4 regions of the Lentilactobacillus buchneri genome follow, and region 4 is predicted to be linked to each of the others. Evidence: riboswitches for the same ligand, from Rfam matches in the RefSeq annotation. Region 4 holds a riboswitch; each other region holds the start of a gene.
The links. Region 4 has a riboswitch for thiamine pyrophosphate ahead of KE627_RS03970 (ECF transporter S component). Riboswitches for the same ligand answer to the same signal wherever they lie in the genome.
Positions count from the first base shown of each region.

Region 1 (7,621 bases), 470 kb from region 4:
CAAATACCTCGTTGGTTTCGGTAAAGCGACTCTTGATCTCGTCAATAATGTCTTCGTGTCCGTTTTTAAGTACAATAATCATAATATTATCTCCATTTCTGTGTTTGACGTGTTTTTGAATAAAATAAAACTCCCACAGTGTGTACAACACTACGGGAGTCAGAATTTTGGGTAAAAAAATTGGTCCCGCAGTATATTTGGTAAATAACTGTGTGACCGAAGTAAGTAATCATGATGAAATACTATTGGCCGCACAAGATGTGAGTGAGTGCCCACATCCTGTCCGGTGTGAACACTAAACGAACCAATAGTAATAAAATCGATTAATTTTTGAATTAATTTTTATCATGATTAGAATCTCCTAAGAAAGTTAAATTTTAATTGCATAGAGCATATAATGAATTCCAAGATGTGTCAACCCCAAAGTTTAAATTATGAATTTTCTTGACATCTTCTCATAAAGAGCGTAATTTTAATGGCAATTAAATACCGTCCTAAATAAACCATTGAAGTGGAGATCAAGATTGTTGTGCACGTCAAGAGAGTCGCTATTGCTGAGAATGCGGCCGAACGCAAGCAGTTAAATGGACCACCGAGGGTTCTTCCGAAAGTGATCGAGTACGAAGAAACGTGTTGGCATACGTCAGTTGTCGGAGGGATGTTGGTCCCTTGCTAAGCGTAGTTGACGGAAAAGAGTGACTCTACTGAATGGTGGACTGTCTTTTTCGATCAATTAAACAAAGGTGGCACCGCGGAATGATCCGTCCTTAATGTGAAAACATTTGGGGCGGATTTTTTATTTAGAGCGCGACGAGGGCCGGGAGAGGCGGTTTCTAAGGGTACTTTGATTGAAGTTCCTGGGTTTGGAACTTTAATTAAAGTGCACTTAGAAGTTAGCCTCTGGCCCGTCGCCAAGTAGGCTAGGCAGGGTTTCACCCGGCCGTCGGAGCGTATTTTCAAAGCAGAAGGGAGCACACAAAGGCTTAACAAACGTGCTCCTCGACATGCGTGAAAAATATGTCAATCAGAGGATGACGCAATCCAGCAAATACCCAAATATGGAGGAACATTTCATGAAAACATCAAGAAAACGATGGCAAATCCAACTTTAGCATTTAGCAAAACACACTAAAGTAATGGAGGACACCATCATGAATCTAGACCAACTTAAACAATATACAAAGGATTTTTCAGCTATACCAATTTCAATTAATTTTGCAATGCAGGACTTTGACCCTATCGCTGTGACGCAACGATTCGATCAACCAGATGCACCATGCTTCTTACTAACTGGAAAACCGAAGAAGCAGGAAGACGGGTATTCATTTATCGGATTGAATCCGACGATGACCATCACTTATCGAAACGGCGTCTTAACCCGCTCGGATGAGCAAGGCAATGTTTCACATGAAACAACGGATTTAAAGCCTGTTCTGGAACGGATTTTGGCGGACAATCGAATGCCAAAACTGAAACACATGCCGCCATTTTCAGGCGGGCTCGTCGGTTACTTCAGTTACGACTACGCTCGCTATGCGACTACCGCAGATTTACCAGCCGTCAGTGACCCAATGAAACTCAATGATGTCGACCTGGTGCTCATTAATCGGGTCATTGCTTATAATCACACGACCAAAATGGTCACGTTAATTCAAGTGATCCCTGCCGATCAGCTCACGACGCAATATGAATCGGTAATAAGTGGCTTAACCAATCTGAAGGAGGAAATTCTGCAAGTCCATGAGCAACAGCCGCTCCCCCCATTTACAATGACACCATTCAAATTGCAGTTCTCTTTAAGCGAATTCGAGGAAAAGGTCGCAGAAGCAAAACATCACATTGTCGATGGCGACATCTTCCAAGTCCAGCTCTCCAATCCGCAACATTCCAAAATGACCGGTTCGCTGTTTGCTGCCACGCCAACTTTATTCAAAGAAAGCCCATCGCCGTATCAATTTTATTTTCGCCACAACGATTTTGAAACAATCGGTGCTTCACCGGAAACCATGATTACCAAACGAGGCCAAACATTATTCACGTATCCGTTGGCCGGCACCAGAAGGAGAGGGAAAAATCAGATTGAAGACGACGCTTTTACCGACGAACTACAACACAATCCAAAAGAATTATCAGAACATAATATGCTGATTGATTTAGGAAGAAATGATCTGGGAAGCATCAGTCAATTTGGATCGGTCAAAGTGACCGCGTATCGGAACCTGCTGAAGTTCTCGAGCGTGATGCACATGGGTTCCGTGGTTGAAAGTAAAGTCGATCCGGACGTTTCGTCAATTGATATCATTCATTCATTACTCCCAGCGGGGACCCTTTCCGGTGCGCCCAAAATTTCTGCAATGCAGATTATTGGCAAACTGGAAAACAACAAACACGGCCTTTATGGTGGTTGCCTAGGCTATCTGGGTTTTGATGGTGACCTCGATATGTGTATTGGGATTCGATTAGCATATCGGAAAGGTGACGATTTAGTCGTCCGCAGTGCGGCCGGGATTGTCGCCGACAGCATCCCCAAACATGAATACCAGGAGTTTAACAACAAAGCCAGAGCAATTGTGACGGCACTGCAGGAAACAGCAGCCAAGGGAGGCGTTTGCGATGCATTATCTAATTGATAACTACGATAGTTTCACATACAACCTATACCAATTGATTGGCACCCAGACCTCTGAAGAGATCAAAGTGGTGAAAAACGATGCCATCACCGTTGAAAATTTAATGAAAGCAAATCCTGAAAGCGTCATTTTCTCCCCCGGACCCGGCCGCCCAGAAGATGCTGGTAACATGCCGGCGATCTTAGACGCATTCCTCGGCAAGGTCCCGATTTTTGGCGTTTGCCTTGGACATCAAGCCATCGCAGAAGCTTTGGGGGCCAAAGTAGTGCACGCCCCCAAGTTAATGCATGGGAAACCCTCAAATATCCAAGTTTCCTTAGACGATCCACTCTTCGCGGACTGCCCACGTCATTTTGAAGCAGCCAGGTATCATTCACTCATCGTTGATCCAACAACGGTTCCCGATAGCTTGGATGTCACCGCGGTAACTGATGACGGAGAAATCATGGCGATCAGCAATCCAGCCAAGATGGTCTATGGCGTTCAATTCCATCCAGAATCAATCATGACTGATCCAGAAGTGGGAAAACAGATTATCAACAATTTTCTAACAATCGTCAAGATCGCTAAAGTATCGACTACAGCTCGTTAAACCGAAAAAAGGGATTGCGGCAAAACTGATCATTTTGCCGCAATCCCTTTAGTTTTCATATATTCTATTGAACTTGTCTGAGCACTTGCGAGCGGCTGAGCATCTTGAATATTGCTCGGACACAGACAGCCCCGAAGAAGAACACGGAGATCAGACGGACTGAGAACAATGCCAAGATCATTGGCAGGTGATAATGGACATAACCCAGACGGAACAGTTCATATCCAAAGGAAACGACGGTGGTCGTAACCGCTGAGGTAGTTAGTACCGGCCAACCCCAGTTCTTGTATCCCCACAGCGTGAACCCAAGCTCACTTCCGATTCCTTGCACAATTCCAGAAATAAGTGCACTAGCACCAAAGGTTCCGCCAAAAATGACCTCTGCAGCGGCACCTAATACTTCACCAATAATTGCCGCTCCCGGCACCCTTACCAAGTAAATCGACAATGGTCCGGCCATAATCCAAAGGCCAAACAGTGCCTCGTTTGAGAATGGTCCAATGGCAACTGCCAGGAAATTATACAGATAATCTGTCCCGACAAAGATGGCACCAAAAACGATTGCAACAATGGCTAACAGAATCACATCCTGTAAGCGAAATTTCTTTTTCATGATTTTTCTCCTTTTGAATGACACCAATCATAAATGAATGCGGCCATAATTTTGGTATACGTTAATAATTGCTGAAAACTAAGACTTTCATTATCACTATGAGCTTGTTCCATGGTTCCCGGTCCAAAATCAACCGCTGGAATATGGCAGTAACCAAACCAACCGCTATCTGATACGGACGGTGACATCCCCAAGGTTGGTTGTTTACCGGCCACTTCGGCAAAACTGCTCTCAAGTGCCTTCATCCCTGGATGGTCGGGGTCTAGCTCCAGTGACGGGAACACCTCGCCTTTATCGACTAATAGCGAATCACCGCCCCAAGGAAAGGTGGGCAGATTATCCCGCAGCCAAGGGTCGGCTTTTGCCGCAGCAAGGACTTGATCCTCGATTTCATGGGTTATATCATCAACATTTTCATTTGGGTAAAAATGCACGGTGATCCATAATTTCGTGACGCTCGGAATGTAAGCCGGATGTAACCCCCCTTCAATATAAGCGGGGTTAATTGTATCGATTCCCGGGGCAAACCCAGGATAACGCTTTGTAATCCCCCAGTACTGTTCCAATTTCTCCAAAGCCTGAATCACGACCATCATTTTCTCGATCATATTGGCCGCTTTCAGGCCACCGCCAGTGGTAATCATTGCTGCTCGGTTCCCATCGTGGTAAATGTGGGGACTCTTGAGTGTAATCCAGCCGGTCACGACGCCTCCCTGACCTTGAAATTTCAAGTTGCTGGTATCGCCAACCACTGCAAAATCAGCCGTTTCACCATTTTTCAGTAAGGTTTTGGTTCCGGCTTCTCCAGCCTCTTCACCAACGACAGATTGGAACCGCAAATCTCCAGGCAGGTCAATCCCAAGCTGTTGGAGCAGTGAAAAGATGTACACAAAGCTTGAGATACCACCTTTCATGTCACTGACACCCCGCCCGTAGAGTAGATCACCCTCGTGGACTAATTTGAACGGATCGGTGTGCCAACTCTGACGATCAACGGTAGCCACATCAACATGACCATTCAACAGCAAACTATGATAGTTAGCTGCATCAGTCCCCGGTTTCTCAGCCGAGAGCAGCTCATCGCCATCATAAAAAGCTTCTTGCTTAGTCTTAAATCCAATTTTGGTTAATTCATCATCAAGAAAACGTTGAATTGCCACTGTGTTGCGGGCAGGTGGTGACATCGTTTCAAATGAAATTAGCCGGTCCAATAACGCTAACAGTTGATTTTGGTGCGCATCAACTGCCTGAAGTAACGCTTGTTTATCTGTCAACTTCGACTCCCTCCAATTATTTGATCATCTATGGTTTGGAAACAAAAAATCCCCCTTTCTTCAAAGCCTCGAAGAAAGAGGGAACAGATTAAAAGTTGAATCGACTTTATATCTATTTGCTCACACAAAAAAATTTCGTTCTTCCTTCGACAGTCCTAACTGCATCAGGTTCAATGGGTATTTATCTCAGCCGTTTAGGGCACCCCAGACTACTTTATTCAATTAGACACAAATTACTTGGCTGGTTTTATGATATAACGAATTGACGAAATGTCAAAGTTAATTTTTTGATGTTGTGAGGTCAAGGCCTGTGAGCCTACTTGCTGATCGGCTGATCCCGGCCATTTAAGCAAAGAAACGGGTCATTCCCAAAACAGGAATAACTCGTTTCTTCACTTAAACTCTGGGATCAAAACGCCTCGCGTCCCACTCCCACAATCGTTTCATTTGACCAAAATGAAAACTTTATTCTCGAAAATCCAGTTGATTATGATGTTGCCAGACCGCCTGTCCAGTGACTGGCAGCGCTGCTGGTATATACCTTAATTGAGTAGGTTCCGGAACCGACCCACAGGCTACCGCTCAATGTGCCAGTGGATGAACTAATCGTTTTGTATAGTTCACCATCTTTGTAGATACTGATTGAAAATGGATCAGCACTGGAGGCGCCACTATCCGTTGACGTTTTAACATTGTAGTGCAAAGTATTAATGAGGTTGGTTGCCTTGACGGTCACATTGTAGCCAGAATTGTCATTGGTATACTGACTGCCTGTCTCACGAGGTTGCTGGGACAGATTTTTACCGCCGACCTGCTTAGCGGCCTTGGCATTGTCTTGTTTGTGGCCTTGTTGTTGTCGTTGAGGTTGAACTGCATCGGCATTGGCAACGACGCTGCTCAGAAATGTTGGGGCAACCATTGCGGCTGCAGCCCCAAATGTGACTAAATATTTTTTAATTTTCATGGATGATAACTTCCTTTCAATTTAACGTTTGTTGGTTTGATCTGGAACCTATTTCAGTTGCCCTCCCTTCATACTTGATGTTGCTAGAATATCGGGGCAAGCTTAATTGGGACTTAAATTAGTTAAAATTGGGAAGGAAGCCGCATAATCTTTAGAAATCCTTGGGACTTTTGTAAAATTTAGGCAGCAAAAAAGGGCAATCAATGAACGCAAACCGCTCACCAATTGACCTTGCGAACTTCTTCAATGAATCTGATCAACCCTATTCAACCTTAAAGTTCGACTTGAATATAAACCCGCAGTTAGGGCACCTGTTCAAGCCGTAACTGATAGACATTGGTCGATGACACTTTGGACAGTTGCCCTGCATCGGCCGGCGAATCTTAGTTGGCTTCGGTTCTTTCTCATCTGCCTGATCACTCATATTGACCTCCACTAAAATATCATTACTGATTGATAATCTTTAGAAACTTAGCCGGCATTGAATCCACCAACCAAATGCCACTTTCGGTTGGATAAAATAACAGTCCTGAAGCCGCGGCTTTTCTTGCTTCAATTTCAAAAATCACAGGATGAGGATCACGCCGTTTCCCCACCTGAATCGCCATTTGGGGATTTGCGGATAAATGAACAAAATCCCGGTCCATCTTTTTTAATCCTTCGTCGACAATGAATCTGGCAGCCGCATGAGTCGTTCCATGGTACAGCTTCTCTGGAGGTTCAACGGGTGGCGTCAGTGGATCTACGGGGATGCTGTGGCCGTATAGCGCCCTAATCGTGTGACCTTCAATCGCATAACGTTGTTTGTCGCTATCTTTCATAATTTCTCGAATGATTTTCTCACTAATTGGTGTCCCAAAGTGCTGGTTAAATTTTTGGATGAGGGTTTGTAAGTCCACTCGTCCATATCGATCCAACTGGATGCCAATTTTGTCCGGATGGTGTCTGAGGACGTACGACAGACGCTTGCTCAACCTGGTTAATTGATGATCCATTTTACTGACTCCAATCGTTTCAATATTATCTTTATTATAATCCCAATTGTGGGCAAACCACAAAAAACGCCCGGTACTAAGGCCCAGGCGTTGCTACAAATCATATTCATATTAGAGGGGATCTTACTTCTTGGGGGAGACGTAAGATAATCAAGTTTTATACTTTGGAGGAGTAAATTCACTTGTAAACCAATTTATCTTTCAAAATTGATTGTCTTTATATTATGGTTGCCAACTTAACTCAGCCTTAAATAAGTGTGACGAAATTGTGAAGTTCCAGAAACGATTAGATAGGGGTGTTGTTTATCAAGATTTCTTATATAATTGGATACAGAAAACATTTGAAAGGATTCAACATGAAAACCATTTATTTTGTGCGCCATGGTCAAACGTTACTCAATCAATTTCGGCGGATGCAAGGCTGGGTGGACTCACCATTGACTCAAAAGGGCGAGTCCCAGGCAAAGGCAACTGGGGAAAAACTTGCTGATGTCCATTTTGATTTGGCAATCAGTTCCGATATGATGCGGGCGATTCATACTTTAGACATTAT
Region 1 is NZ_CP073066.1:1,265,225-1,272,845, reverse strand. Features, by position in the region: gene aroF (3-deoxy-7-phosphoheptulonate synthase) at 1-82, opposite strand, end outside; gene KE627_RS06100 (anthranilate synthase component I family protein) at 1,152-2,630, shown strand; gene KE627_RS06095 (anthranilate synthase component II) at 2,614-3,222, shown strand; gene KE627_RS06090 (ECF transporter S component) at 3,287-3,835, opposite strand; gene KE627_RS06085 (acetylornithine deacetylase) at 3,832-5,109, opposite strand; TPP riboswitch at 5,234-5,326, opposite strand; gene KE627_RS06080 (hypothetical protein) at 5,597-6,073, opposite strand; gene KE627_RS06075 (RNA 2'-phosphotransferase) at 6,520-7,068, opposite strand; gene KE627_RS06070 (histidine phosphatase family protein) at 7,425-7,621, shown strand, end outside.
Region 1: linked by a shared signal. The riboswitch ahead of KE627_RS06085 (acetylornithine deacetylase) and the one ahead of KE627_RS03970 (ECF transporter S component) in region 4 are both predicted to bind thiamine pyrophosphate.

Region 2 (7,621 bases), 660 kb from region 4:
TATAACTGGCAAGACACCAATTGAAAAAGCATCCGTCTTACCACAAACTGGTGATAAGCGACAAAATTGGCTCAGTATTCTGGGTGACGTTTCATTGGCCGTCATTATCATTTCCGGCGCCATGATTTTCAAACGGCGTAAGCGTGATTAATTAATTTTGAATAAATCACGTAAGTTCTACATTTCATAAATCTTCAGATGCTTAAAATGGCCCATGGCCAAATTCCGATCATGATTGTTCTCACGAACATCATGTTACCGGGATTTGGCCATGGGCCATTCTTTGTCTAAATGGTTATTTAACGGGTCAACAATTAACCAAACGCTAGCCCTGCTCGCCAGCCTTAATCTTCTTACCAAAAGCAGTTTCATCAAAATGATCGATCACGTTTTGAAGATCCGCCTTGGTTAAGCTAGCGCCAAACAGCTCACTGCCGGGCTCCGTCATGATGCCGTCAGCAATGTTGTAATAAACCACGGTGTCAAAGCCCATGCTGTCGACAAATTCAGCCACTTGATCAACGGCTGCTTGGTTATCGCCGGTCACAAACAACGCTTTGCGATTGTCTGCTCCAGCTGGTTTGGCCTCTTCCTGCAGGTTGTGATAGCCCATGTGGTTAAATGTTTTCACCACGGTACTCTTATTGAAATACTGCTGAACCTGTTCACTGGAAGTCGACGATGGATCCAAAACTTCTTCTCGAATCCCGTCAGTTTCCCACCAGTAGTTCATGGCATCGATCACCAATTTGCCCTTTAAGAGCTTGGATTTGATGTTCTTGTAGCGGCTCAGTGGAATCGCTAAGATAATCAGATCACTTTTGGCAACAACCCCTTGATTGGTCGCCGGAACTGCACCCGGTACCAAAGTCTCGATGGTCATGGCAATTTTTTCGACCGATCCGGAACCGGAAATTCGCACGTGGTAGCCAGCCTTTAACGCTAACTGAGCTAATACGATACCTACTTTGCCGGCACCCAGGATGCCCACATTTTTAATTTCAGCCATGCTTAGCCCTCCTCAGACAAAATTTCTTTGACGCGAGGAATCACCTTAGTCGCGTACAGCTCAATCATGCGTTCACGCTGGGCAGCCGTCTGGTTGCCGGCACCGTAAACCAAGTCAAATCGACCCAGGTTCATCAGGTTGATGGTGCGGGCCATTCGTTGGGCGACGTGTTCCGGATTACCGACGTAAAATGAGCCGACCTTGGTTTCACCGTCAAATTGTTCCCGACTCATCGGGGCCCAGCCGCGAGTTAAACCGATGCGGTCGAAGTTGGCCTTGATATTCTTCCAAGCAACTTCAACGGCCTGATCCTCATCGTCAGCAATAAAGCCATGAGAGTGAACGGCAACGGGTTGAACCGGCATATTGTATTTTTCGGCAGCTTTCTTGTACAAATTCAAATACGGCACAAAACGATCCGCCTGGCCGCCGATAATCGCCAAGATGACCTTGTAACCATACCGGGCAGTCCGAATAATTGATTCGGGTGAGCCGCCGATACCGATGTAAGTTTCAATGCCGTTATAATCGGTCTTTGGATAGACATCCTGATCCTTCAAGGATTGGGTAAATTTGCCATCCCAAGTAATCGGCTTTTCCTTAATCAGTTGGCTGTACATCTCTAATTTTTCATTGAATAAATCATCATAGTCGGTTAAATCATAACCAAAGAGTGGAAATGATTCCGTGAAGGATCCCCGGCCAAGCATCACTTGAGCGCGGCCTTGAGATAAGCCTTCAAGCGTGGCAAACCGTTCATAGACTCTGACCGGATCATCAGAGCTTAGCACAGTCACCGCGGTCGCCAGCTTGATGCGGTCAGTCACTGAAGCAAGTGCGCCCAGGACAATTTCAGGACTTGAGACACTGTAATCGGGCCGGTGATGTTCGCCGATCCCAAAGACATCGACGCCCAGCTTGTCAGCCAGCTCGCCTTCCTTCACGATTTGGCGAATGGATTGGCCAGCCGTCAACAGCTCGCCGTCTTCTCCCCGAACGATATCGCCAAACGTTTCGAGGCCAAATTGTAATTTGTCTACATCAACCATGCTCATGCTTTTTCCTCCCGTTGCTTACTTTTTGTAAGTATGATAATAGATTATAGTAATTTGGGGGAAATTGCAACTAAAATAGCTGGGGAATTGGCTTCAAAAGTCTAAAGGCAGAAATTAGGACTCGCACAATAACAGGCAAGGCTGAAAGTTAGTTCAAATCATATTCAAACTGTTGGAAAAAGGATTGAAGCCGCCATTGAATAAATTAATTCATACCCTCGATTTAAAATTGAAGTGCAACACCTGCTCTACTAGACCAGTTCTTTATTCAGACTAGTCAAAAAGGCCATGAAGACCTATTCTTAATTCACCACAAACAAGAAAGAGGTATCTTCATGACCCGAATTAAGAATATCATATCTAATCAGTATCACCAACTCAATTTAGCTGAACGTGGTCGAATTGAATCCCTAAGGGACTTAGATTGGTCTATCCGCCGGATTGCCCAGGCCCTTCATCGTAATCCCAGCACGATTTCACGTGAATTAAAACGTGGGACAACGACACAGATTAACGCTAGTACTCATATCTTTGAACAGTCATATCTGGCAGAAACTGGTGAAGCAATTTATCGTAAGCACCGACTAAATAGCTGTTATCGTGGACTCTTTGATCATTGTCAAACCTTCTGTAATGCTTTGGTGACAGCTTTAAAAGCGCGTCCCAGGATGCATAGTGTGGATACTTTTGTCCACCAATTCAAGACTGATCACCCAAGGCTTGTCTGCCCCTCAACACCGACGGTGTACCGGTATATTGATGACCAGCGTTTAGTTATCCGCAATTCAGACCTACCAGCTAAACTACGTCGCCGGATTAAATGCCCCGGGGCAAAGCATCATCGAATCAATAAGAAAAATCTGGGCCATTCAATCGAAGAGCGTCCCGCCATGGTTCAAGCGCGTCAAGAGCTTGGACACTGGGAAGGTGACTTGGTCAAAGGCAAACGGGTTGAATCTGAGCCAGCATTAATGACTTTGACTGAACGTGTTAGTCGCTTAGAGATCATCGTTAAACTTCCCAATTATCATGCCGACACTTGCTTGAAAGCCCTCCAGAATACCTTATATGACTATGGAACCGAGCACTTTAAAACCATTACTTTTGATAATGGTGCTGAGTTCTCAAGCTTGAGTCAAGTCAAGGGAACTGACATCTACTTTGCCCATCCTTATTCACCATGGGAACGTGGAACCAATGAGAACACTAACGGCCTTTTGCGCGAGTTCTTCCCGAAGGGCAGATCCTTGGCTTCGGCCTCACTCATTGACATTCAGCTGGCTCAAGATACCTTAAACAACCGGCTACGGCGGTCATTGAACTATCGCTGCCCAGCCGATCTAATGCCTGAACTAGCTTAGCAACTAGACCACTTCTAAGAATAGATTCTTAGTGTTGCACTTGATTTGACAATTGAGGTTATGATTTAAATTCCAGAATACTGCAGGATATTGGCGCCCCATCATATAAAGCGTTAAAAGCCGCCTGCGTTGACAGTGTTAGTAATAGATGGTAAATTAAATGTACAGAGAAATAAATAGGGCCTTAAGGCCACAAGGCGGCAGTTCCTTTGGTGCCTTCGATAAAACAGCTACTCATTACGAGTAGCTGTTTTTGGTTTCTTAAGCTGGAATTTAAATTCTAAATGAGGCCAATTGTAGCTGTCACTTATGATCCTGCAAGAAATACATTTTAAGTCAACAATGAACCAAAAGATTGTTTAGATTCCTTCTGCAGTATTTGCTGAATGTATGTTGCTTCTGGAACACTATTCGTGGCCCGATATAATTTACCCAATAGCTTCCTCAACCGCATCCCGCAACTCCCGGGTAGCACTCGCCGGATCGGCAGCCTTCATAATCGCAGAAACCACAGCCACCCCATCAACGTGGGCACCATCAATAGCCTCGACATTATCGGCCTTCAAGCCGCCAATCGCATACACGGGAATATCCACCAATCGTTTGATCTTACCAAGGGTTTCTACCGTCGTATGAACGGTCTTAACGTGTGTCGTGGTTGGGAAAATGGCTCCGGTTCCCAGGTAATCGGCGCCCATCTCTTCAGCTGCTTTAGCCTGCTTCAATGTCTTGGCCGTTGCACCGATAATCTTCTTGGGTCCTAAGATTCGGCGAGCGATGTCTACCGGCAAATCACTTTGACCAAGATGAACACCGGCGGCATCAACCGCTTGAGCAATGTCCAATCGGTCATCAATAATCAGGGGAATCTTGTACCGATCGGTAATGGCCTTTACCTTTAGAGCAAGTTCAAAAATTTCGCGGCTACTGCCCTCTTTTTGCCTAAGTTGGACCAAGCCAACCCCATTTTGCACACCCGCTTCAATCGCGCCAAAGAATTGTTCATCAGTCAATCCGGTGTGGTCCGTCACCAAATAGAGTGGTCGATTTGTTAGTTTCACAATCATTTCCTCCAATATTTTCTCATTTGCCATCAGTGTAAATGAACCTCGGCAAAAAGTATAGAAGTATTTCTCACTTGACTTTCAGATTGTAAGCGGTTATAAATAGATTATGAGCTTGAGCAAAGTTTCAAGCCTAATTGAATATTTCGTCTGGGGTGCCTGAAACGGCTGAGATTACACCCATCGAACCTGATGTAGTTTGTACTGCCGAAGGAAGAGCGAATTTAATGTTGAATTTATTTTGACCTTAAACCTTCTTTTTGCAGAAAAGAAGGTTTTTCTTTTCTGTGAATCGAACTTAATGTTGAAAAGACATCCACTGACCTCTTTCTTCGGAATCTGAAGAAAGGGGTCTTTTTGTATGGTGATGGTTAACGGTGAACAAGAATCCGGTATGGTTGGTCAAACAATCACCGAGTTCTTGAAACAAAGAGAAGCACCAATTGAAAACATCGTCGTCGAACAGAACGGCAAGATTGTCCACCGCTCTGAATTTGACACAACTAAAATTGCCGACAACGACAAACTGGAGTTAATCTCGTTTGTTGGTGGCGGTTAGGATGGTGGTTCCAAGCAGGAGTCTCCTTGTAAGCACCTCGGAAGCAAATCCCCAAAACCAGGGAATTTACTTCCGAGGAGACTTACAATCCGACGGCCGTGAAACGCCTAGCCTACTTGGCGACTCCTAACCGCTTGGATCCGCTCACTGATTAGGACAGCTCCTCCAAGCAGGAGTCTGCCTGTAAGCACCTTCAAGATAAATTCCAAAACCGGGAATTTCTCTTGAAGGAGACTTACACTCCGACTCCTAACCGCTTGGATCCGCTCACTGATATAAAAGGAGTCGATTGACAACATGCAAGAACCAGAAATTCAAGGAATGAGTTACGATGACGTTTATCTCGGCATGAAAGAACGCAATGTTAAGGGGTCAACTGACAAATTAGCTGCCGCTCACGTCACGATTGCCGGGGCCGGTGGTTTAGGGTCCAATATCGCGATTGCGCTGACCCGGATTGGCGTCGGCCACTTGACGTTGATTGACTTTGACACAGTTGAGCTCAGTAACCTCAACCGTCAGCAATTTAAACTCAGTCAGGTGGACATGCCAAAAGTTGTGGCCTTAAAGCAAAACCTGCAGGAATTTAATCCGTTCGTGGAAATTCAAATTCACCAAACTAAAGTGACTCATGACAACGTCAAAGAATTGTTCGAAGACGCTGACATCATCACTGAAGCGTTCGATAACCCTGCTGCCAAGGCGATGCTGCTGGATGCCGCATCCGAGTTCTATCCCGACAAGCCAATTGTGATGGGCACCGGGATGGCCGGCATTCACAGTTCCAACACGATTACCACCAAGCATCCCCGCAAGAATTTATACATCGCTGGTGACGGTGAATCCATGGGGGCTGAGGGCTTGATGGCACCGCGGGTCATGATTGCGGCCGGTCACGAAGCCAATATGATTACCCGGTTAATTTTAGGAGATACAGAAATCTGAGGAGGATTTATTCATGGCAAACGAAAAAGATGAGTTAATGATTGGCGGACACGCCTTCACATCTCGATTTATTTTAGGTTCAGGAAAATATTCATACGATTTGATTGATTCAGCCATTAATAACGCCAAGGCACAAATCATCACGATGGCCCTGCGCCGCAACAAGACCGGCAAGGAAAACATCTTAAACTACATTCCTGAAGGCATCACCATTTTGCCCAACACGTCAGGCTCGACCAACGCTGAAGAAGCCATTCGGACTGCGCGAATTGCCCGTGAACTAAGCGGCAGCAATTTCATCAAATTGGAAGTCGTTCCCGACAAGAAATATTTGATGCCGGACAACTACGAAACCCTCAAGGCAACCGAAGTTTTGGCTAACGAAGGCTTCATCGTCATGCCGTACATGCTGCCGGACTTGAATGTCGCTCACCAGTTGGTCGATGCCGGAGCTGCCACCGTCATGCCTTTGGGCGCACCAATCGGTACCAACAAAGGATTGTCCACCAAAGACTTAATCCAAATTTTGATTGACGAAATTGACCTGCCAATTATCGTTGACGCCGGCATTGGTCGACCAAGTCAAGCTGCCGAAGCCATGGAAATGGGTGCCGCAGCTGTCATGGCCAACACCTCAATGGCGACCGCCGGCAACATTCCGTTAATGGCCGAAGCCTTCAAGCCGGCCGTTGAAGCAGGCCGCAAAGCTTACTTAGCAAAACCAGGCCGGGTCATCGAACACGGGGCGGTTGCCTCATCGCCACTTACTGGTGTCAGCGCGGTAAAATAGGGGCGGTCATATGACAACAACCCAATTAACTGAACTCGCACATCGTTTAGCGACAATCAACCAATTTAAGACCAACGAAGCCGGTCAAAACCGGCTGGTCTATTCACCAACCTGGGTTGAGGCTCAAAGACAAGTCATCAAATGGGGGCTTGAGCTTGGCTTTCAGGTAAGCGTTGATGACTTTGGGACTGCCTATCTGGATATGCCGGGAACCACAGAACCGGAAGCAGTCATTGCGACCGGCTCACACATTGATACTGTCGCGCAAGGCGGTCAATATGACGGCTTGTACGGGGTACTTGGTGGCCTTCAGGCAATTGAAAATCTGGTAACAGAATTCGGCCGTCCGCAGAAAACGCTTCGACTGATTTCATTCAGCGAAGAAGAGGGCAGCCGCTTTCCGGATACCTTTACCGGTTCGAAGCACTATACCGGCCAACAGGTGGATTTGACGATGAAGGATCCTGCCGGCATTCAATTTGATGATGCTCGAAAACAGGCGGTTATCAAGTTGATGCTCGCTGGCGTTCACCACCAACTGCCGGATTTACCGGACACCTTTACCGAACTGCACATCGAACAGGGACCGCGATTAATTGACCAGGGTTTACAAATCGGCTTGGTTAAAAGCATTGTCGGCCAACGCCGGTACACCGTCACCGTTAAGGGGATCGCCAATCACGCCGGCACCACGCCGATGAATGACCGAGCGGATGCCCTGCAGCACGCTGTGGATCTCATCGTCGCCCTGCGAGAACAGGCCCGTCGATTGAATCCGGATTTAACTTTCACGGTTGGGGAAATGCACATTTCGCCCAATACGTCCAACGTTATCCCC
Region 2 is NZ_CP073066.1:1,461,935-1,469,555, reverse strand. Features, by position in the region: gene KE627_RS07000 (KxYKxGKxW signal peptide domain-containing protein) at 1-151, shown strand, start outside; gene KE627_RS06995 (NADPH-dependent F420 reductase) at 326-1,009, opposite strand; gene KE627_RS06990 (LLM class flavin-dependent oxidoreductase) at 1,012-2,058, opposite strand; gene KE627_RS06985 (IS30 family transposase) at 2,400-3,425, shown strand; gene thiE (thiamine phosphate synthase) at 3,854-4,486, opposite strand; TPP riboswitch at 4,631-4,723, shown strand; gene thiS (sulfur carrier protein ThiS) at 4,851-5,048, shown strand; gene thiF (sulfur carrier protein ThiS adenylyltransferase ThiF) at 5,346-5,993, shown strand; gene KE627_RS06965 (thiazole synthase) at 6,007-6,783, shown strand; gene KE627_RS06960 (Zn-dependent hydrolase) at 6,794-7,621, shown strand, end outside.
Region 2: linked by a shared signal. The riboswitch ahead of thiS (sulfur carrier protein ThiS) and the one ahead of KE627_RS03970 (ECF transporter S component) in region 4 are both predicted to bind thiamine pyrophosphate.

Region 3 (7,621 bases), 200 kb from region 4:
TCGGACACATCTGAAAGGGCAATCATTGTTCCGCTAATCGGCGCTTTATAGGTCGTATCTTTGGCAACTTCTTTAACGATGTCGGCCATTGATTCCTCTCCGTTAGTTTCCAAATGCTCGTTCCAAGTCTTTTCAAGTTCATCAACAATCTTGGCATGTTCTTTTTCATCCAAGGTGACTTTCTTGAAGAAGATGAAGGTTCCACTCAAAATCAGTAAGGCAGGAATACCGAACATGAACAGCTTGAAAATAATTTGTCCATGAGTTGTAATGTCGCTGGCAGTCGCACCAGCAGTCATTCCTGCAAGAACGGCAGCAATCCCAACAACCCAGTTGGAAAGAGCCCCACCTAATTTATCAAGCAGTGGACGAACAGCTAAGGTTAATGATTCATCACGGTGTCCAAATTTTAACTGACCATATTCAACTGAATCACTCAAGATCATCAAAACAACCAAGAAAATCAGTGGTTGTGGAATACAGAAGAGAATTGCGGCGAGCAGAACCAGTGGTAATGATGTGCCGGCAAATGTGAATAAGATGATTGAAACGATCATAATGCTAATAGATAGGAAGAAAACGTTCCGACGGCTGTATTTCTGTGCCAACGGTGGGAACAGTAACACTGAAATAATTCCGATTACCATGTTCAATGAAGCCAACACAGAGAATTCGCCTGGTTTACCCATGATATAAGTGAAGTAGTAAAGTTCAAGTGAGTTGGTAATGGCAATTCCTGAGGTGTACAGACCATAAGTCAATGATAACCACATTAACTGGTCGTTACGGGCTAACACTTTGAACACATCACGCATCCGGGTCTTTTCAGCATTTTTACGCAGTAATGAATCGTTTTCCTTAGTTCCCATGGCAACAACAACAGCTGACAGCCAGGAAATCAGGCCAATGATGGCACCAAACATGAACCAGCCTCGCAGGTCACCTTGACCATGGTTGGCATTGATTGAGAAGAACACAACCAGCGGCATTACGATAACCCCAACAATGTTGGCACCAATGTTGGAACCGACCCGGGCAAACGTTGCCGTTTTTTCACGTTCTGCAGAATCAAATGAGATCGCTGGAATCATTGACCAGAAACCAACGTCTTTAAATGAATAGAAGATATCCATGGTGATGTACAAAACACCAAAGATTAACAGGTACAACAATGGGTTGGATTGGTTCAAACCACCCATATTAGTGAATAAAATAGCTAATGTAATGGAACCAACCGTCCCACCAGCGAGGATCCAAGGTTTAAAATGGCCCCACTTGGTTTCGGTATTATCAATGGTGTTTCCAATAAATGGATCAATGGCTAATTCAACAAAACGTAACAGTGAAATAATCGTGGTGATCCAAAAGATCATTCGATCATTTTGTCCGCCCGCACTTTTATCGAACAAGTGAGAGGTGACAAACATAATAAAGTAGGTCGACAGCGTTGCGTAGAACATATCATGACCGAACGCACCAAATGAGTACGATAATCGAGATGTGATTCTACGACCAGTAGTAATGTTGGTATTACTTGCCATAAATTAATCCCCCATAAAAATAAATTTTAAAAAATAATTGCTATCTAGAATGTAAACGTTTACAGTTAAATTGTCAATAAATTTTATTAAAACAAACCAAAGATTTATTAAAACGGTAGATTGTAAAATTAATCCGAACGCTGTTCGGGCAAAAAAGATCAGCTTCCTTTAAAATGGTGTTTACCACAAACCCATCTTTTAGGAGCTGATCTTTTGTCTAGTATAACCTATTCCGAACGAATTAAAATCGAAACCTTTTGTGAACTAGGGCTGTCCAATATCCAAATGGGCGTTCGGCTGAACCGATCACCGTCAACAATTTCTTATGAATTATCTCGATGTCAACCTTATCAGGCTGAATTAGCACAAACAGATGCCGAATACAAGCGATCACGATGTGGTCGGAAAACTAAGCTGAGCGATGAGTTAAAGCAAAAAATTCTCAACCATTTACGTCTAAGCTGGTCACCAGGAATGATTGCTCACGAATTTAAACTAGCTACTAAATCTATTTATAATTGGCTAAATCAGGGGAGAATTGATTTCTCCTTGAATGATCTACCTGAACATGGCGTACGCCAACGGCGTAACGTTGACCAACGATCCAAATATAATCAATCTTTGGGGCGATCAATTGAACAGCGTCCCATGATGATTAATCAACGTAATCGCATCGGCGATTTTGAACTAGATACAGTCGTTGGTCCTCGTGGGCATAGTAAGGCAGTTTTATTAACTTTAATCGATCGCAAATCACGGTTCCTTTGGGCATACCGGTTAAAAGATCGGACGACAGCGACTGTTAATGAAGCACTAACTAAGTTCCTAACCACTTTTAATGGTCCGGTGCACAGCTTTACTGTGGACCGTGGCACTGAGTTTAGTGGGCTAGTATCACTTGAATCACAATATGGTATTAAGACCTATTACTGCCATGCTTATACGCCAGCTGAGCGCGGCAGTAATGAACGATTTAATCGGAACTTACGCTATTTTTATCCTAAGGGGACTTATTTTGAGCACATTAGTGCTCAAGGCTTGAAAACCACCTTACTCGAAATTAATCAGAGACCACTTAAAATACTTGACTGGCAAACACCTTATCAGGTCATGCTGACCAATTTGTCAAAAAATTCGGATTAAATTTGCAATCTACCAAACATTTAATTGTGTTTAACTAGAGGTAATACAATTCAATTGAGGAGTGAAGATGGATGGCGACAATCAAAGACATTTCCCGACTGGCGCAGGTCTCACCCGGGACCGTCTCGCGCGCGCTGAGTCCGGATAAAAGCGAATATGTGGCAAAAGAAACGCGCGACAAAGTGAGAGAAGTTGCTGATAAGCTGGGTTATAAATACTCCCTAGCCCCCAAACCGGACAAAAATCAGTTGAACTTTGCGCTGATCACTACCCTCAGTCTGAAAGAAGAAACGCGCGATGAATACTGGCGGTTTGTCCGCAGAGGGGTCTATGAAGCTGCTAAATCTCAGAATATCAGTATCAAGCGGGTGGTCAGGTTGGATGAAGGCGTTGAGCCAAACGATTTTGCGGCTTACGATGCCGTCATCGTCGTTGGCAGTCTTTCCAAATCCGCCATCAACGCCATTAAATCATTTAATCCCAACGTCGTTCTGGTTGATGGCGGAAGTGATGTCGATGACGTTGTCGATACGGTTGATACGAATTTAGCTCAGCTAACGGATAAAGCCTTGAACGAAATGACACCGCATGCCCAAACAATTGGTTTTATCGGCGGTTCCCGTCATGAAGTGAATTTGGACGGCAGCCAGGGTCGTATCATTGATGACGCACGGACCCTCACCTATAAAACATGGTGTTCGATCAACCATCATCAGCCAATCGTTAAATTGACGGACTGGACTACCAAGCAATCAATGGATGCCACTGATGACCTGCTGAATGAATATGGCAATCAACTCGACGGCCTGCTGGTCGCTTCCGACCCACTCTCAATTGGGGTGATGAAGGGCTTAGCCAAACACCACGTGGTTCCTGGAAAAAACGTCAAAATCATCAGTTTTGATGACTTGGAATTCGCTTCGTACCTGACACCATCGCTCACCAGCATTTGGCTGCCCAAAGTTGAATTGGGGTACGCAGCAGTCCTGCACGCCGAGACCCTCGTCAAGTTCCCACGGGATTGGCACGTCAGAAATATCATCCCTGGCAAATTCCACTACCGGGAAACGTTTAATCCCGATTAGTCTTGCGTCCGATCCCCAATTTGTCCTGTTGAGGTACAATGATCCGTTTCCAAATACTCTTGAGAATGATATAGCCGAAGATAACACCGACCAAGGCACTCAAGAAGAAACTGGGAATGAACAGATAAATCGCACCGGTGGTTCCCATCATCCAACTGGCAATCGGATAAGCAACGATTGCACCAATGATGCCAGTGCCGATCAATTCACCAAATGCCGCAATAATCAGTCGATTGGTTTTCTGGAAAAGCCAGCCGACACAGAACGCACCGATCATACTGCCTGGAAATGCCAGGATAGTTCCGGTTCCCAATAAATTACGAATTAATGAAGTGATAAATGCCTGGGTGACTGCCCACCATGGGCCAACCAGGACACCGGAAATCAAATTGATCAAATGCTGCATCGGGGCCACTTTGGCAACGCCGACAGTGAACTCAAACATACTGCCGCCGACCACGCCGATCGCAGATAGAATCGCCGTTAGCACCATTTTATAAGTCATATTTCTGTGCATAAAAAGCCTCCTTTCGTTAGATAACAAAAGGAGGCTTTTGGCTTCTTTTAACACTTCCCTACGCTGGCGCAAACCAGATCAGGTTCGAAGGGTCCGAAGATGTTCCGTCTCAGCCGATTGGCTCTCCTAATGTTATCTGATATTTAATTTCGACACTTCATTAAGTATAACCGAAAACAGAATGCTTGTCGGTCATTTAGCCCCTTAATTCTTCGACCGTTGTAAGCCGGCCTGATGAACGGCTTCGATCACTGGGGTAATCGGCATTCGCTGTCCTGTCCACTCCAAAAAGGAACCGGCGGCTTGATTCACCAGCATCCCAATCCCATTATATGTACGACTCCCGCGTTGCTTGGCTGCATGGATGAACGGCGTTTCGAGTGGAAAGTAAATGGCGTCGGACACAATGTGTTGCGGTGTCAAATGGTTCATCACGGACTGACTAACTGGCAGCGATTGATCGCCGGCCATCCCAACGTTGGTCGCATTGGCAATAATTTGGCTTTCATCAAACGCTTCGGCAATCAGCCCTTCATCCTCATAAGGCAGGACAGTGACGACATCCGACCACCCTTCCAACTGTTCTTTTCTGGCTTCAAAAAGATCGTTGGTCCGTTTAAATACATAAACTTGCTTCGCCCCTGCGTCGACGGCAGCGGAAATAATCGCCCGCCCGGCACCACCGGCACCTAAAACGGTCACGACCTTTTCATCGATGGTCATATCATCCTGCTTGAGAGCATCTACCCAGCCTTGCCCATCGGTACTGTCACCAATCAGTCGACCATCGCGGTTAATGACCGTATTAACGGCAGATAGGCGCTCAGCTCGTGGGGTAATTTCGTCAAGCAATGGCAAAACGTCGGTCTTCAGCGGCATTGATAAATTAAAACCGCCAATGTGCATCGCCCGCATCGCCGCCAAGCTGTCGGCGAGCCCGGCAGACGTCACGTCAAAGGCCAAATAGATCCCGTTGATCCCTGTCACTTGGAAGCTGGTATTGTGAATCAACGGCGACAAGCTGTGAGCAGCCGGATGGGCTAATAAGCCAAATAATTTTGTGTGTCCATCGATCATTTTAATTCCTCCCAAACGACATCTTCAAAATGCCCTCTTGGTTAATGACGTCAACGACTTCAAGGGGCGCCAAATCATCGGTGGCGATTCGAAAATCACTCACCTGTTGGTATAAAGTGTCCCGTTGACCTTTCAAATCCACCAGTCCATCCAGCCCGAGCTGTTGAGCTAACGGCCGGTCGGTATCATTCTTCAATCGGTCAATGATTGTTTCCGGCATCACATCAAGAAGCACGACTGGGACATCACTGGCCTTTAACAACTCAAAGTTGGCAGCTTGAATCGGCGTGCCGCCACCAGTTCCCAAGATCCCATCATCTGCCAAAGACGCTTTCAAAGCATCATGTTCCAGCTGCCGAAATGCCGGCTCACCGTCATCAGCAAAAATCTGTTTAATTGACTTGCCGGCCGTTTCCACGATGACATCGTCCAGATCGTGATATGGCAAGCCGAGTTTCTGTGCCAATAAGTTGCCGACGGTGGTTTTGCCGCTTCCCATAAATCCAACCAATATGAGTTTCATAGGCTTTCTCCTTAATCGTCCAAGGACTTTCTAATTTTTTGTGCTTTGGCGAAAGCGGCATAAATCGCAGCTTCGTCTTGGTCTTGAATGGCTTGTTCAAAATGACTTAATGCGGTTTGAAAAGTGGCCAATTCCTGCGCAATTACTTGGGAATTGCTCATCATAATCGCCGTCCACATTTTTGGATCCGACGCAGCAATTCGGGTCGTACTCTTGAAGCCGCCGGCAGCCGCTTTTAAGCCCACTGGATCATGGGCCAAGCCGTCCGCGACGCTGTTAACCAGGGTTGCCGCAACCACATGAGGCAGATGGCTCAGTTCGCTAACCAGTTTGTCATGGGTTTCCGCTGTTATCTCCGTCCAATCAACATTTGCCGAATCCAGCAGCTGTTCAAAGTCGCGAAGTTGCTGTTTGGTTTGTGAACCGGTTACCAGGAAGTATTTTGAACCGTTAAATAAATCAGTTGAGCCATTCCGGCTACCGGTCAAATGTGAACCAGCCATGGGATGGCCACCGAGAAAAGCAACTCCCTTATGTGTCAGGCGCTTGGCTTCTGTCATAATCGACTGCTTGGTACTGCCGACATCTGTCACCAAGACCTGCTCCTTTAATTTTAATTGGGCCAACTCATCAATCTGCCTCAAAATAACCGATACCGGACCCGCTAGAATAATCAAGTCTGCTTGTGGGGCTGCCTGAGCGAAGTCAGCCCGCTGATCGATTATTTGATGATCCAACAAAAACTGGGCGGAATTGTCATCCGGGTCACTGCCGATGATCTCAACAGTTGCATCCCCAGCCTTGATAATTCGGGCAATTGAGCTGCCAATCAGCCCCAGCCCACTAATCAAAACTGTTGTCATCAGCACTCACCTCGCAATTAAAGTTGCCAAATCGTCAAAGAACTCCGGATAAGAAATGTTAATGCTGTCTGCACCGGTGAGAGTTAACGGCTGATCAACCAACAGCGCTGCCACTGCCATCACCATGCCAATCCGGTGATCCCCATGACTGTCTAATTTCGAATCCAAAACCTGCCATGGTTTTCTGCCGTCAATGATGAAGCCGTCATCGAGTTCTTGAATATCAATTCCCAGCTTCCGGAATTCAGTGACGATGGCTGAAATCCGGTCGGTTTCTTTGACCCGCAGCTCCCCGGCACCAGTAATTTTACTGATCCCGTTGGCCTTGGCTGCCAGTAACGCGACTAATGGCAACTCATCAATGACTGCTGGAATTTCATCCGCCCCAATTTCGATTGGTTTTAACTCGGCAGCTTCCACCGTCAAATCCGCTGTCGGTTCGCCCGTACTTTGTTCGTTTGATAGGCTGATCCTGCCGCCCATTCGCTTCAAAATCGAATATAGACCGGTTCTGGTGTCGTTCATGCCAACATTTCTCAAGGTGACTTTGGAACCTGGCACTAAGCTGGCGGCAACCATGAAGAACGCTGCCGACGACATGTCACCAGGAACATTCAGGGTAATCCCTTTCATGTGGGGTTCAGGATGGACGGTAATCGTCACGTCATCCGATTCAGTTTCAATCTCAGCCCCAAATGCCCGCAGCATCTTTTCCGTGTGATTTCTGGTCGGCTGCTTCTCAACCAGAATCGAGACCCCATCGGCTTGCAAAGCCGCCAAAATGAGGGCACTTTTGACCTGGGCACTGGCCACTTTCAGATGATAGTCGACACCGTGTAATTGTTCCCCGTTAATCACAGCAGGAAGATGGC
Region 3 is NZ_CP073066.1:996,817-1,004,437, forward strand. Features, by position in the region: gene KE627_RS04860 (sugar MFS transporter) at 1-1,541, opposite strand, end outside; gene KE627_RS04865 (IS30-like element ISLpl1 family transposase) at 1,755-2,684, shown strand; gene KE627_RS04870 (LacI family DNA-binding transcriptional regulator) at 2,756-3,769, shown strand; gene thiW (energy coupling factor transporter S component ThiW) at 3,756-4,286, opposite strand; TPP riboswitch at 4,325-4,424, opposite strand; gene aroE (shikimate dehydrogenase) at 4,491-5,363, opposite strand; gene KE627_RS04885 (shikimate kinase) at 5,365-5,886, opposite strand; gene KE627_RS04890 (prephenate dehydrogenase) at 5,898-6,749, opposite strand; gene aroA (3-phosphoshikimate 1-carboxyvinyltransferase) at 6,756-7,621, opposite strand, start outside.
Region 3: linked by a shared signal. The riboswitch ahead of thiW (energy coupling factor transporter S component ThiW) and the one ahead of KE627_RS03970 (ECF transporter S component) in region 4 are both predicted to bind thiamine pyrophosphate.

Region 4 (7,621 bases):
TGGTTGTACTATTTTTGGCAATCAATTTGGGAATCATGATCAGGGGATTAAGGGTCGGTTTTATTTTAGTGAAAATTGACGATGATCGTTATCACAGCTTTTTTCAATTCTCTGAATTTGTTTTGAGGACGGCGACTGACCCCCAGATCCCTCCGCTTAAAAAAGTAATCGGGTGCAATGCGCAAAGTACGCGCATTACACCCGATTACTTCCTTAGAAGCTGTCCAAGATCTATGATTTTTGATATACTTCTATGTAAAAAGCGAGTTTAAGCTATGAAAAATTATCCCAGCAATATTACTCGGCAACAATTTGAATTAATTCGACCAGCTTTAGAAAATTTTCGTAAGCGAACTAAGCCTCGAAAATATGACCTCTACGAGGTCTTCTGTGCGGTCCTATATGTCTTGAAAACCGGTTGCCAATGGCGTCAAGTCCCCGGTGATTTCCCAGAATGGCGGTCAGTTTACAACTATTACAAAATTTGGTCAACTAAAGCTGAGCCTACGGCTGATTCTTTATTGGAACAAGTTTTAAAAAAATTGTCATTGCTCGGCGAACTTACCAAGGACGTTCAGCTTTAACTTCCTTTATTATCGTTGACGCTCAGAGCGTCAAAAACACCGCTACTGCTGAAAACAAAGGTTACGACGCTGGTAAGAAAATCTCGGGGATTAAGCGCCATCTGGCAGTTGATATCAATGGCTTTCCGCAGGCCATTCATATGACGCGAGCGAACGTCTCTGATCGAGACGGGGCCAGTGCCATGATCGCTTTACATGCCATGCATTTACGCCAGGTTCAAAATGTCTTAGTTGATGGTGGTTATTCAGGCGTTAATTTTCAGCTCGATGTAGCCAGTAATTTAAACGCAACCGTGCAGGTTGCGAAGCGCAATGAGTTGCATCGATTCGAAGTCATGCCCCAACGTTGGGTAGTCGAACGATCTTTTAGTTGGCTAGAGAATTGTCGGCGACTTTGGAAAAATTGTGAGCGTCAATTAACCACCAGTCTGCAAATGGTCGTTTTAGCGTTTTTAGCACTATTACTTAAGAGATTTTAGACAGCTTCTTAGAAAGCTTAAGCGATGAGCTGGTAGACCCGGACGAACATATTTGCTTGGTTGGCGAATCCATAACAGGTCCGTTTGAGTTCTTTGATCTTACGGTTGACGCCTTCAATAGGGCCGTTGGAGTATGGCGACTTAGCGGCGTTGATGATCCATGGGAGATTCTTGCGCAAGGTGGCGATGGCAGTGTCCATGACCGAACCTGTTGGCTGATATTCGGTGATTAATCTCTTGAGGACACGAGGATGACCATCCATCAAGGCTTCGTGGACGGCAAGGTAAGTCTCATAGGCAGTTTTGAATATTGGCGATACCGCAGTACCAAGATCGATGGCATTCTGTTGGGGCGAGTATTCATTGAGGCCGAACAAATAGCGAGACTTCTTGGCGTCGGGATGAGCCAAATGGAATAGCCGCCAAAGCGACTTCAACACCTTGTATTCGCGAGACTTCCCATCTAATTGTTTGAGCGTTGTGACGCGAATCTGATCCATTGCGCGTCCGATCATTTGCACGATGTGGAAGCGGTCGATGATAATCTCAGCGTTGGGGAAAAGCTCGTGAACGATGAGCTGATAGGCGGCATTCATGTCCATGACCACACGCTTAACAGCCGCGCGTTGCGCGACATTATATTGATTGATGAAGAACTCCTTGATGTCCTTATTGAGCCGTCCCCCAAGTACTTTGACGGCCTTGTGGGTATCGGCGTCTATACAAATGAAAGACATCGCCGACTTAGTCGAACGGAACTCATCAAAGCACAGATTCTCTGGGAGCTTACGACTGGCGTGAGGATGGATATTGTCGTCAAGTGCCCTTTGAACGGAGTTCGTGGAGATTCCCAGAAGTAGCGCAATGGTTTTTACTGTGAGCGACTTACTGGCAAGTTTTAAGGCGTCTATTGCCAGTTTGTTTCCAATTGAATGGTTCGCTTTGACAACGGGTGTCGTCGCCGTGCAAGTTGTATGACAATTCAAACAGCGCCACCGTTGTTTGTTTAGTTCAAGAACTACAGGTTGATCTGACGGACCCTCAACGTGGATGTGGGTGAGCTTGTGTCCGTTCTTGTGAAGATCAGGGAAACTGCACTGTGGGCAGTGCGTGAGCGTGTACGTGAGTTCGGCGCGGATCACTAGGTATTTCTTGCGACCAGCCCCCTTGCCGTGGAAGTCTTCGCGAACGTCTTGAATATTAATATTTGTATCTGTAATTCCAAGCAATTTGCGTGTACTATCTAATTGAGACATCTATTCCTACCTCGTTTATCTTTTGGTTTGGTCGCTTAAAGCATAACACTGGAGGGAGTAGGTGTTTTTTGTTATCTAAAAAGGCCTAAAACTTCCGGCGTTGACGAACTCTTCAACACCAAAAATTTTAGACCCGAAATCACCGGGGACTTGACGCCATTGGCAACCGGTTTTCAAGACATATAGGACCGCACAGAAGACCTCGTAGAGGTCATATTTTCGAGGCTTAGTTCGCTTACGAAAATTTTCTAAAGCTGGTCGAATTAATTCAAATTGTTGCCGAGTAATATTGCTGGGATAATTTTTCATAGCTTAAACTCGCTTTTTACATAGAAGTATATCAAAAATCATAGATCTTGGACAGCTTCTTAATGCTCGGGATCTCCCGGGGGTGCTGTTATTTTCTTTGGGTGTCCCTGTTATTTTGAGGACGGCGACTAAGCCCAGTTCCCTCCGCTTAAAAAAGATATGGGGTGCAATGCGCAAAGAACGCGCATTACACCCCATATCTTCCTTAATGCTCAGGAACTCCCGGGGGTGCTGTTATTTTCTTTGGTTGTCCCTGCTATTTTGAGGACGGCGACTGACCCCCAGATCCCTCCGCTTAAAAAAGTAATCGGGTGCAATGCGCAAAGTACGCGCATTACACCCGATTACTTCCTTAATGCTCGGGATCTCCCGGGGGTCAGTCGCCCACTACATGCATAAACGACTTATCCGGAATTCTAATTAAACTAAATCGATCGGCCTGCCGGCCAGCATGGAGTCCAATTCCATTGAAGAAATTCTTCTTATACGTCGTCGTGACCGTTGCCACCCACGCGTGCTGGTAACGCGTATCAAGGTGATCCAGGTATTCCTTATTCCACTTGTAAGTTTCTGCTTGGACATTCAGATTACTCTTGCCATACACCACCGTGGCATTCGTGCTGTTCACCAAGTATTTACCGCCATTGACATAATACGTATAGTTTTGAATTGGCTTTCGACCATTGTCATTTCTAACCGTCACGTAGTCCGATTGATCGGAGCGATAACGGATGATCAGTGGTTTATAGGCATAACTGGTGGTTGTCCGGTTCGTGTCCAATTTTTTGACATCTTGGAAAAAGGTCGTGTACGACATCCCCCACAAAAACAGCAGGAAAATTGCCACTTCACTACACGAAATCCAAAAGTTACGCCACGTAAAGCTCTTTTTTTCAGTCACGATCAAGCGAAGCCGACGCGCCCGCATATCGTGAATAATATAAGCAAAGTAACAGATGAGAAGCAGCCAAAGGGCCATCCCAACTAAATTCCAGGCGGATTTCATAATCATTCCCCTTTTTCTTCTTAATTAATTTAAGTTTACACTAGTTTATTGGTGAGTGCGAGTATGAGCAAAGATAAGTTGAATACCATTCTATTGCCCAGCCAGCGATGCTTTGTCATAATTTCCATTCAAAATCGTGTTATATTTAACTTGTATGCGATTCCATCAAAACTAATCAATGAGGTGACTAATCATGTGCACCAGCTTAACCCTAGAAACACTTAATCAACATGTCCTCCTGGCACGGACCATGGACTTCCCCGTCAAAGCGGCTTGGAAACCGGTCCTGATTAACCAGCCAAATTATGTAACCGCTTTATCGGGAACCCGCCCGATCAAATATCCTTACATTGGTGGCGGCCGCACTGAAGAAAATGACAACATCTTGGTTGCAGACGGCGTCAACACCCAAGGCCTGAGCTGTGCCGAGTTGATGTTTCCCCTGAAAGCCCATTATTTGGACAATGAAGTGGATGACAAGCTCAATTTGACCCCTCAGGATTTCTTACCCTGGGTGCTGGGCGAACACGCTTCACTCGAAGAAGTCAAAGCAGACTTGAAGAACATCGCCCTGATTGGCAAATACTGGATGGCCGGCAAAGAGGTCTTTTCATTTCACTGGATTCTGACTGACAAATCAGGTCAGACACTGATCCTGGAGCCAACGGTTGACGGCCTGGAAGTCATTGAGGACTCAATCGGCGTCATGACCAACTCGCCCACTTATCCGGAACATATGGCCCGACTGGAAAAGAAGCTGAAAGTGACCAATCAACAGTCCCTGGCCGCAAAAGCACAACAAATCATCATGAGCCAAGACCTGCCCAAAGCAACCAACACCCCAACCACCAGATTTCTGGTAGCTGCAGTGAACAAACTCGGCACCCAGCCCAGCCGGACCCAGTACGAAGCCAGAAATCGCCTGTTCAACGTTTTAGATGAAGTGGCAATTCCCTACAAGCCGTCAATGGACGACCATCCCAATTTCAACTATACCCATTATATTTCTGTGTTGGATTCAACCGACCAGACTTATTACTTTAGGTATCACGATTCCAGACAGCTGTTGTCCTTCTCGTTAGCTGACCTGGTCGAGGAATATCCCAACACCAGCCGCTTCTTAGCTTAAGTAGTCAGCGATTTTTCGTTGGACACCCTGCTCATTATTGGAATAAGCCGTTACCTGCTCAACTTTTTGAAGCAAATCGGCAGCAGAATTCTTCATGGCGTATCCCTCACCGGCAGCGTTGACCATTTCAAAATCATTGCCGTTATCTCCGAATGCTGCAACATCGTCCAAGGTCAATCCCCAACTTTGCAGGAGCATTTCAATTCCGGTTAGTTTGTCGGTACCGTCAACCATGACGTCCAAGCCGTTCATCCCAGAAGAAATGGCGTTTAACTGGCCGCTGAATTTGTGATTGAATTCATCCTGCCGCTTGAGCACGCCGCCTTCTTCCCAAGTGATGTCGAGCTTATAAATTGAGTCGAAGACCAGCCGCAAATCAGCCATCGACTGCATATTTTCGTAGAAATATTTGGAAGCCTGGAAGCGATCGGAATTCTCGGGTAGGTTGCAGTACGTGCCGTTTCGACCGACTAGGATCACTTCGGCGCCGGCAAAACTGGGTTCACTTAAAATCCAATCCAGGGCTTTCTTCAAGACTAAATGGTCAATGATCTCTTCGTGGATGATCACCCCTCGTTCGTCGATGACTAATGCACCGTTGTTACAAACGTATGAGATCGGGCCGTGGACATTTTTGAACAGTCCCAACAGATGCTGGTATTGGTTACTGCTGGCGGAGATGAAGTGCATCCCCTTATCCCCCAATTGATCCAATTGCTGTTGGAACTGTTGCTCATCAAAAGTTCCCTGATCATTCAAAAATGTTCCGTCCATGTCGCTTGCAATCACTTTCACCACAATGACTCCTCCATTCAAATTTCGATAATTGGTTATACTCTCATTTTAAGGGATTAGTTTGGTTTGTAAATTATTTTTATATCTTGTATACTGAATTTGATCATACAACTATCTGGGGTGCCTTATTGGCTGAGAAAAACCCATCGAACCTGATCTGGACAATTCCAGCGAAGGGAGCATGCTCCGTTGTATTTAGATGGATAAATTGCAATTAGATGAATTTCTGAGGCCAGGGCAAAACGACCAGTTTTGTGCCTGGCCTCTTTGTGTGCTCAGCAATTGGACTTTCAGTGACTTATTTGATCAAAATCATATTTGGAGGTCTTGTTATGGATAACAAGAGTCAAGCAACCGGCGGCAAAAAGCAAAGCCAATGGACGCTTAGAAACATTATTTTAATTGCCTTAATTGCTATTTTTACTGGTATTATTTTTTGGGGAGCCGGCTTTTTATACACCGGATTGACTGTTGCCCTGACCCCATTTGGAATGGCCCCATTTGCCAATGACCTGTTGATGGGCCTGTGGTGCATGGCTGGTCCATTAACCGGATTCATTATTCGCACGTTCGGTTCAGCCTTCTTGGGTGAATTCCTGGGGGCTTCGGTTGAAGTCTTCCTTGGCGGTCAATGGGGCGCAGGCGCCTTTATTTCCGGCTTGGTCCAGGGAATTGCTTCTGAACTCGGTTTCACACTGACCGGCTACAAACGCTATGACTGGTTCGGATTGAATGCGTCAATCTTCACTACGGTTGTTTTGACATTTGCCTGGGACATGATTCGAAATGGTTATGACAAATTCAGTCTGCCACTGCTCTTGGGACTATTCGTCACCCGTTATATTTCAACCTTTATCTTCGCCGGTGTCTTGACCAAGATGATTGTTAAATTATTGGATCGTAGTAAAGCAATTAACTTGTAATTATAGGGGATTTGATCATGACTGATGTTTCAATTAACCATTTCACTTTTCACTATCCACAAAGCGACGTCAAGGTCTTAAACGACATTAATCTGACCTTCAAGAGTCATCATTTCTCACTGCTGTCCGGACCATCCGGCAGCGGCAAGTCCACCCTGCTGTACTTTATTGCCGGCCTATACCCGCATTTTATCGGGATTGATGCAGTCGGTGAGATCAAATTTGGCGACACCAACATCAAGGATATCCCCCGGGAAAAAATCAGCCAGTCAGTGGCGATGATGTTCCAAAATCCCAATCAGCAATTCGCGATGGACACTGTCGTTCACGAAATGACGTTTGTCTTGGAGAACTTGCGGATTGCGCCGGATAAAATGGATAACATCATCAATGACGCCCTGGAATTCTGTGGCATCAAGCGGCTGCGTTCGCGGGTGATCAACACCTTGTCCGGTGGTGAAAAGCAGCGAGTGGCTTTGGCCTGCATCGTTGCCATGGATCCTCAGGTGATCGTGTTGGATGAACCGTTTGCCAGCATTGACCCGGGGTCGAGGGAAGATTTGATTAACAAATTAAAATTACTCCAACAAGAACACGGCAAAACCATTATTTTAGCCGACCATGATTTGACCAGTTATCGGGGCTTGGTGGATGAATTCTACTATTTGGATCCGGATACCCATCAAATCAGCCTTTTGGATGACCAACAAGCTGAACATTTCTTCAAAAACTTCGAATCCACTCAACAGATGCACAAACGAGTTGAGATTCCCACTGGCGATGACCATGCAATTATCAAGCTCAGCGATTTTAAATTGGAGCCGCACGCCTCACTGCTATTGACCCTGAACCACTTTGATTTTTATAAAGAAAAAACCACTTTGATCACCGGCGCCAATGGCATCGGCAAATCCACCCTGTTTAACGCGTTGACCAAACTGCTGCCCTATAAAGGGACCATCGTCTTTGACGGCAAGGATATCCAAAAAATTCGGCCGTTGCCGTATGCGAAGAAAGTGACGCTACTGTTCCAAGATGCCGAAAACCAATTTTTGAACATCACGGTCAAAGAGGAGCTCGATTTGTCACTCGCCAATCGAACGAATACCGACTACACGCAAGCTGACGTTGATGACATGC
Region 4 is NZ_CP073066.1:800,005-807,625, forward strand. Features, by position in the region: gene KE627_RS03935 (ArsR/SmtB family transcription factor) at 1-79, shown strand, start outside; one part of gene KE627_RS03940 (IS5 family transposase) at 276-534, shown strand; one part of gene KE627_RS03940 (IS5 family transposase) at 534-1,063, shown strand; gene KE627_RS03945 (ISL3 family transposase) at 1,081-2,319, opposite strand; partial or broken gene KE627_RS03950 (transposase) at 2,455-2,628, opposite strand; gene KE627_RS03955 (LVIS_2131 family protein) at 3,005-3,634, opposite strand; gene KE627_RS03960 (linear amide C-N hydrolase) at 3,828-4,763, shown strand; gene KE627_RS03965 (Cof-type HAD-IIB family hydrolase) at 4,755-5,561, opposite strand; TPP riboswitch at 5,665-5,754, shown strand; gene KE627_RS03970 (ECF transporter S component) at 5,891-6,481, shown strand; gene KE627_RS03975 (ABC transporter ATP-binding protein) at 6,499-7,621, shown strand, end outside.